One region of the Enterococcus sp. R12 genome, then DNA from elsewhere that is predicted to be linked to it. Evidence: riboswitches for the same ligand, from Rfam matches in the RefSeq annotation. Region 1 holds a riboswitch; the other holds the start of a gene.
What was found. A riboswitch is a leader RNA that binds a small molecule or an ion and turns the genes downstream of it on or off. The one in region 1 is predicted to bind thiamine pyrophosphate.
Positions count from the first base shown of each region.

Region 2: linked by a shared signal. The riboswitch ahead of thiT (energy-coupled thiamine transporter ThiT) and the one ahead of ACTW1R_RS09990 (YkoF family thiamine/hydroxymethylpyrimidine-binding protein) in region 1 are both predicted to bind thiamine pyrophosphate.

Region 1 is NZ_CM176874.1:2,164,306-2,168,700, reverse strand. Features, by position in the region: gene ACTW1R_RS10005 (energy-coupling factor transporter transmembrane component T) at 1-160, opposite strand, end outside; gene ACTW1R_RS10000 (ABC transporter ATP-binding protein) at 87-1,499, opposite strand; gene ACTW1R_RS09995 (ECF transporter S component) at 1,496-2,098, opposite strand; gene ACTW1R_RS09990 (YkoF family thiamine/hydroxymethylpyrimidine-binding protein) at 2,091-2,714, opposite strand; TPP riboswitch at 2,808-2,907, opposite strand; gene ACTW1R_RS09985 (metal ABC transporter substrate-binding protein) at 3,230-4,395, shown strand, end outside.
Region 2 is NZ_CM176874.1:3,515,572-3,519,966, forward strand. Features, by position in the region: gene ACTW1R_RS16365 (class A sortase) at 16-732, opposite strand; gene ACTW1R_RS16370 (hypothetical protein) at 964-1,752, shown strand; gene thiT (energy-coupled thiamine transporter ThiT) at 1,808-2,380, opposite strand; TPP riboswitch at 2,433-2,534, opposite strand; gene ACTW1R_RS16380 (ribose-phosphate diphosphokinase) at 2,716-3,690, opposite strand; gene glmU (bifunctional UDP-N-acetylglucosamine diphosphorylase/glucosamine-1-phosphate N-acetyltransferase GlmU) at 3,806-4,395, opposite strand, start outside.

The sequences.
Region 1 (4,395 bases):
AAACAAGCAAAAGGCTTTTTTTCAAAGAGCGTTCGTTTACAGAAACAGCAAAGAACAGGACACAGAGTAGCAGATTCAATCTGAAATTATTTTGAAAAGAAACCAGTAAGGCGAGTCCTAAAATGGCGAATAACTTGACTGTCGGGTTGAGGGTGCGCATCTATGTCCTCCTTTTCATAATGATTAAAATCAATGATTTGTGAACAAAATGCTTCCAATAATAAGACATCGTGACTAACGATTAAAACCAAGGTGCCGCTTGCGGCTTTTTCGGCTAACAACTGCATGACCTGCCAAGCTTGCTTGACATCTTGGCCATAGGTCGGTTCATCCACCAACAGTAATTTGACTGGTCGCTGCAATAAAGCTGCTACTGCCAAGCGTCTTTGCTGGCCTTGGCTGAGTAGAAAAGGGGACTGAGTGCTCTTGTTTTGTAGTCGCAATTTTTCCAGCAGTTTGTCACTCTCGGTCGCTGCACGTCCTTTGCTAAGCTCCTGTGCCACTGTAGCAGCCAAAAACTGGTCCTGCGGATTTTGCATGATCCAGCTGATGGACCGAAAAGGGGAGGGATGCTTCTTGATTGGATCCCCGCACAGGCGAATGGTTCCTGAGTACGCTTGCTGCTGCAAGATCGCTTTTAAAAACGAAGATTTGCCGCTGCCGCTACGTCCGGTGAGCCCAATCATTGTCCCACTATCAAAGGTAAGATTCGGAAAAACAATCGCTTGGTTACGGATCGGCAGGCGAAAATCTTGAAAAGATAGCCGCTCTTTTGCAGAAAGTTTCTTAATCTCAACAGGCGGTAGTGACCTGCGCAGCTCCTGATCGAGTGTGCGCATCTTTTCTTGATCGACGGATCTGAATCCTTCTTCAATCAGTAGCCACTCAGCTACCCAGTCAGCAGTTTCTTTGATTTGATGGTCGATCAGTAAGATGCCAATGGCATGTTGCTTTTGGAGCTGTCGCAGTTTTCGAATGACTTTTTGACTTGTGTCGGCGTCCAAATTGGCAAATGGTTCATCCAAAAGCAAGTAGCGACTCTTTAAAATCAGACAACAAGCCAATGCTACTAACTGTTTCTCACCGCCAGACAAGGTCGTAAAGGGCTGATCGGCAAGATGGCTGATCTCGCAAAACGTCAAGGCATCCGCTACTTTTTTTGGCATGTCGGCTTGGGGAATACATTGATTTTCAAGACAAAACAGTAGTTCTTCTCGAGGCGTGGCCATACAAAATTGCATATCTGGATTTTGAAACAGTAAGCTGATCGACGTGCTTCTTTCTCGAATGGAAAGCTGGTTTAGCATTCGGTCATCGATCGTATAGGTTCCTTCTTCAAACCCTTTCTCGTTAAGCCCCGCTAAGAGGTGGAAAAGAGTGCTTTTTCCTGTTCCTGAAGCACCATAGATTCCTTTTGTTTCTCCGGGGGCTAAAGACAGTGTCAGATCAAGCCGTTTTTGATCCACGAAAAAGCAGCCGTTTTTCACGAGCAGGCTCATGCCGCTTCTCGTTTGGCGCTAATGGTTTGGTCTTCAGCAATCGGGTAACTGTTGAGAACGCCCATGCGTGTCAGATGGTCACAGACGATCTTGACCAAAAAGGCGGAAAAGAATAAAGAAGAAAGCAAGCGAATAATAAAAATCACCACCAACAACTGCCATTGCAAGTCAACGAAATTTGACCGAATGATCCCCCAAAGAAAACTCGTGATCGTGGCGCCAATGGCACCAGTGATCAAAGGGAACCAGCCATAGCGACGGTAGCCACCTAATGCAAAGCCAGCTTCTGTTCCAATCCCTTGTACAAACCCGCTGATAAAAATAATCGGTCCATAAAAATTCCCCATAAACACTTCTAAAAGTGCTGCGATCATCTCAGTGATCGTCGCTGCGCCCGGTTTGCGCAGCACATAGCCAGCAAAAGCCGCTGCCATGAACCAAACCCCGAAAATAAACTCATTCGCTAAAACAGACAAACCAAAGGGGGTTAAAAGCGTACCTAACAACAGCCCAAAATGAACAGCGCCCAAATAGATCACGCCAAAAATCAACGAAGCGATCCCCACCATAATGACATCTTTTAAGACCCATTTAGTCATGCGACACCGCCTTCTTTTTGGAAGGACTGTTGACTGAGACCGTTGCTTCTAACACATAATGGGGAAGATGGTCATGGGCATACGCTAATGCCGCTTCAAAATACGCAAAGAGTTGGCTGGCCGTTCCCGTCAGCATCGTGACATAATGGGCGGAGCGAGGAGCCAAACCATAGGTTTCTGCCAGTTGGACGATGGTGGCGATCTCTTCCATATAATTGTTTTCCCCAAATACATAAAACGAGTATTTACAATCCACGTCAAACGTACCATTCATAAGATTGCTTGCTTTATTGGGTTGTGCCTGTTCTCCATTCAAAAACGCGTCACCTGCAGAATCGCCAGGACAGCCCTTAGAAAAAGTAAACTCACCCACGAGGTGTGTCTTGGATTCGTAAGCGTTGATAAATAGCCCAGCTGCCGCATCGACAACACTTGGGGCTTCCCCTCGGAAAAGGGTGCTGAACAGATCGGTTTGCTGCCAAACAGCTGTTGTATCCGTCCGCTCAATGCTCGCGACGATTTGTTGCGCAAAGTGGTCTTTCATGGGGTACAAACTTACTCGGCACCCAGTGATATCGATCCCGCCTACGGCACAGGCGATTGGTTCATTTGTCATTTTCTCTTCTCCTCTCGATGGTTTTTCTGTCTACAAAAAAAGCGTTCCTCCTTTTTCTATCCACACGTAGACAGAAAAAATGGGAACGCGAAAAATCATGCGCTGCCACTTCCCTACGTTGGTACTAACCAAATCAGGTTCTAAGGGACCAGACTTACGTCTATCTCAGCATAAAGCGCCCCTAGTGGATAATCTTCTATTCAATTACCCCTCGAGTGTAGCACAGGACCCAGCAAAGGACAATAAAAAGAGATGTTCGACGATTGAAAAAAAATCAGCAGAGCAAGTCTTTCAAGGAAATTTCTTCACTGATATCTGTGGTGGTACATATGAAGGTTTTTACATATAAAAAAACAAGTGAAAAAGCGGTTGACAGGTTGCAAATAGTTGTGTAAAGTATAAAACCGATGGTAAAACGTAAACGTTACGTTTTGTTTTTGTAAATCGTAATTGATTTATCAGTATTTTACCAAGGGAAAGAAAAAGAGGAAAAATAAAAGGAGTGTAGTTAGAAAATGAAGAAGTTTTTTAAAATAACGATGTTATCAGCAGTAGCCCTCGCATTGGCTGCCTGTGGTCAAGGTGGTTCTGACGCTACGGAGCAGTCAGGAAACGCCTCTTCTGAGAATGAACAAATTCAGGTCATGGCCACGTTTTATCCGATGTATGATTTTACACGCCAAGTCGTAGGGGAGGAAGGGCAGGTCGAATTATTGATGCCCGCAGGCACTGATTCCCACGACTACGAACCTTCTGCAAAGGACATGGCAAAGATCCAAGATGCGGATGTCTTTGTCTACAACAATGAAAACATGGAAATGTGGGTTCCTTCGATTGAAGCTACGTTAAATGATGGCGATGTGACAGTGGTCAAAGCCACAGAAGGAATGGTCTTACTTCCAGGAGACGAGGATCATGATCATGACCACGATCATGGCGATGATGGTCATTCCCATGAATTGGATCCCCATGTTTGGTTAGCACCAAGCTTAGCCATGAAACAAGTAGAGGCGATCCGTGACCAACTAAGTGAGGCTTATCCAGCGAAAGCGACAGCCTTTGCTGAAAATGCTGCGAATTATTTAGCGAAGTTACAAGAGCTTCATGCGTCTTATGAAGAAGCGTTTAGCAATCCAGCGCAAAATCACTTCGTGACCCAGCACGCAGCTTTTGGTTATTTGGCATTGGAATACGGGTTGACCCAAGTACCAATCTCTGGTCTTTCACCAAGCGAGGAACCTTCCGCTTCACGAATCGCAGAACTAAAAGAGTTCGTTCAAGAAACAGGTATCCAAACGATTTACTTTGAAGAAAATGCCAAAGACAGCATTGCACGAACGTTAGCTTCAGAAGCAGGTGTTGAACTGGCTGTCTTGAATCCATTAGAAGGATTGACCCAAGAACAAATGGATAACGGGGAAGACTATATTTCGATCATGGAACAAAACCGTGATGCCTTGAGAAAAACGACCGATGTAGCAAATGACAAAGAAATAGCAGAAGCCGAAAAAGAAAAAACGGTTTATAACGGCTATTTCGAGGATGCAGATGTTCAAGATCGTCCCTTATCTGATTGGGCAGGAGAATGGCAATCCGTGTATCCATTTTTACAAGACGGAACATTAGACCAAGTGTTTGATTATAAAGCAAAAATGGACAAGAAAATGACGGCTGACGAATA
Region 2 (4,395 bases), 1.4 Mb from region 1:
GAGCTATTCTTTTGATTAAAATGTTCGTTGTGCCATGTTGAATGCCGCCAGCATCTCATCCGTTGCTTCGTCGACAGGCGTTACAGATTCCAGATCACCTTGGATCACACGACGGGTGACACCGCCCATTTCGCCACAGGTGATCAGCGTGATCATTTTACGGCCTTCCACTTCGTCAAGCAAATAGACATCGGTCGGGTCGACCCGCACAGAAGAAGTCGCGGTATACGTGTAAATATTTTCCAGATCGGTCACATAGATAGCCGCTCCGATGGCGACATCATCCAATGGCGTAAACAAAAGCTCTGGCGATTGAGCGCGATGGCTGGCTAGTGCGTAATTGCCTTCCCCCATTTTTTGGGTGGGACTTAACGTACCAGCACCATACAGCAAGGCCTCGTTGGCCAAGCCTTTAAAAATCGGCAGATTGATCCCCACACTAGGAACCGCCACGCCGCCGATCACTGGCAAGGCTTTGTTGCTCAGCTGCGCCCGTAAGACTGCTTCTGAACTCGCCGGCTCCACGGCATCAAAATCAAAGGTCGCTTCCGCTTCCATATTTTTTTCCACATCACTGCGATCAATGGTGCCGACTGCGTAAGCTTCACCCGTTTGTTTAATAAAATAATTTTTGATTTGATTATTAAAAATCAATGCTAAACCAATCAATAACAGCAAAAGCAAAAAGAGATTGCTCAGCCAATTTGAAAGTCTGCGTTTCTTTTTTCTCATAGGTTTTCGTCTCCATTAGTTTCTTCTTTTATCATACCAAAATCCTCATAAAGACGCCAATTTTGGCCAGTTTTTTTACGAAAAGACAAGATTTGCCTTTTTTTGTCGAAAAAGGGAACTTAAAAATTGTTTTTTCTGTTATTTTGTAATATAACTTTAAACGAAAAGATACAAGCAATTTTCAGCGCTTTGTTGTAGAATGAACTTAGTATATAGGAGGGATCGATCGGCATGTCTAACACGATTTACGTACATATTGATACAACCAGCAATGCCGTCTTGACCCGCGGGCTTGCCCCCCAAGATTTTAACAAGAGCATCGTCCATCAGCCCAAGAATTTGCTCTTGCTTGATCCTTCCAGTGATTTCGGCGAATTCGACGGTCATACGGGCTTAAAAGTGATACGCGGAATGGAAGACGTCCAACTGTTTTTTCAGCAGATCAACAAAGGTCGTGTTGCCGAAGAAATGAAGTGGATCGATTTTAATGATTACGAGATGGTCAAAGAATTGACGCCTTTAGAGATCTCCGAGTTGTTATATTTTGGCCACATGAAGACACACCTCCACTCCCCTTTCTTTTACAAACTGCAAAATAACTTTGTTTTCTTTGACTTAAAAGATGCACGTTCCCGCGTTTATTATCGCTATTTAGATGAATATTATCGGATCTTGGCGGATCGGATCACCCGCATCGTCTTAGAAAAAATCAATGATCGCCTCTCCTTTTTTAAAAAAGCAACACCGGTGGAAAAGCTCGATTTTAATTTGCTGAAAGAATTGCGGGGAATCATGCAAGAAGGCATCGTCTTTTGTCTGACACAAGAACAATTGATCGACAGAACCTATACGATCCCGATCTATCTGTCAGAAGATGCTGGCTTAAAAAACACGCTGGTCAATCAAAAAGAGCTGGATCAAATCGCTGTTTTACGCTATTCAGCCAGCAAAAAAAGCTGGTCGTTGGAAATCGACCAAGAAGATCTAGCGTTTGGCTTTATCGACAAAAAAATGTCTTGATGCTTCTCTTTCTCAAAGAGCCTCAAGACATTTTTTGATGGTTCCATTTCTAAAACTAAGCTTTCGGGACAAATAATTTCGGGGCTGCCTTGACTAAGAGTCCTAGGACGACCCCTACATAAACGATATTGATAATGACCGATGATCCATTAAAGATCAAGGAATACAGATACGGACTTTGTCCTGGCGGTGCGTACATTCCCCAGACAAAGACCCCAGCCCAATAATGCCAAAACCAACGGCTGATCACCGCCACGATGCCCCCTAAGACGACATACCACGTAACGGTTTTGCTGTTTTGACGGATCGCTTGCTGGATTTTATTAGCAAACAAGCCGCCCATCCCGCCAAAAGCAAAGGCAAAGGGGTATTCAAAGATGATCTGTGGAACGGTGATAAAGTTACGCATGGCGCTACCAATCAAAATATTCAGCAAGCCCCACATAAATCCAGCCGTCATTCCCGGCAGCACTCCGCGACGATACGAATACAAGACCAAGGGCACGAGACCTAGAGACAAGTCGATACTGGAATTGGCTGTCTGGATCGGGATATACGACAAGACGACCCCAATCGCAGCGATCATCGTTCCTTCCGTCCAGACCTGCAGCGACATTTTTCGTTTCAAAAAAAACTCCTCCTTTAGAATCATCACAATTCACAAAGGAGAAGTGTTGGACACTTCAACTCGTCACAATTCCTACGTTCGCATGATCGAAACAGGTACGAAGGGTTTAGAGTACTCTCATTCTCAGCCTTTGCAGACTCCCCTTTGTGATTAGATTCTATTTTATTTTTTGCTTGCATTTCGCAAGTCACTTTCAAGAATACCATAAATTGGTGAAAAGAAACATGACTGCGATCGTTTTTTCTAAAAACATCCTGAAACTCCTCAGAAAAAAACAGCCAATGAGCGGCTAAAGACCGACCATTGGCTGTTGTTCTCATGCTTATGAGACACGATTAAATTGATAATTTTGATTCAAACAGTGGACTGACTGGTTTGTTCTCATGGATTCGTTTGATCGCTTCGCCCATCAAGGCACCGACACTGATCTCATCGATTTTTTTCGACTTGCGGTCTTCTGGCAAGTGAATCGAATCTGTCACAACTAGATGCTCAATGGCAGAATCTTCGATCCGTTCCAAGGCAGGTCCTGACAAGACAGGGTGGGTACATGAGGCGTAAACACTTTTAGCACCTGCTTGTTTCAACGCATTCGCAGCCAATGTGATGGTACCAGCAGTATCGATCATATCGTCGATCAAGACACAAGTTTTGCCTTCAACATGACCAATGATATTCATGACTTCCGCTACGTTGGCTTTCGGACGACGTTTGTCGATGATCGCGATTGGTGACTTAAGAAACTCAGCTAATTTACGGGCACGAGTCACGCCCCCGTGGTCTGGTGAAACGACGACGACGTCATCGCCTTGAATGCCTCTTTCCAAGAAATAGTTGGCGATCAATGGTGCACCCATCAAGTGGTCAACTGGGATATCAAAGAACCCTTGAATCTGTGAGGCATGCAAATCCAGTGTAACCATGCGGTTCGCACCGGCTTTTTCGATCATGTTTGCTACAAGTTTTGCGGTGATTGGTTCTCTTGATCGCGCTTTGCGGTCTTGTCTTGCATAACCATAATAAGGCATTACTACATTGATCGTCTTCGCACTGGCGCGCTTCAAAGCATCGATCATGATCAGCAATTCCATTAAGTTATCGTTTACAGGGCTGCTGGTTGATTGAATCACGTAGACGTGGGCACCACGAATACTTTCTTCAATATTCACTTGGATTTCACCATCGCTAAATTGTTTGACTGAACACTTACCTAATTCAACACCTACTGCAGCTGCGATTTTTTCCGCCAAAGGACGATTTGAGTTCAGAGAAAAAATCTTCAATCTTGGATCAAAATAATGATTTGACATGAGAACCTCCACTTTCTTTGCGTTCATCTAGAAAAAAATGACTCCTTTTACTAGAATCTTCTTCCTAATAAATAGTAGTCATTTTTCCTTAAGAAATCAAGTCATTTCGCTATTTCTAATTTAGATAAGGCAACTTTTTCGCGTAATCCGCTTTATTTTCCTGACGGGCGCGGGCAATCGCCATACTGTGTTTAGGAATATCTTTGGTGATCGTTGAGCCAGCAGCGATCATCGTTTCCTCTTCGATGGTCAATGGCGCAACTAGATTGGAGCCAGAGCCGATAAAGCAATTGTCGCCGACAGTCGTTTTGAATTTGCTCTTGCCGTCATAATTAACAAAGACTACGCCGCAACCGACATTGATGTTTTTGCCTAAGGTCGCATCGCCAACATAAGACAAGTGTCCGACTTTGGTGCCTTCACCAATCGTCGCATTTTTGACCTCCACAAAGTTCCCGATATGGGCATGGGCCAAAATTTCCGCATGGGGACGAAGATGGGCATTGGGACCGACATCGGCGCCATCATGAATGATGCTCTCCTCGATCGTCGATGCCTTGATCGTCACTTGGTTGCCGATCTTGCTGTCTTCTATTTCAGAAGCTGCCGTAATGACACAGTCTTCTCCGATCGTCGTCTTCCCTTTGATGGTGACACCGGCTTCGATCAGAGTATCTGAGCCGATCACAACACCTTCGTCGATAT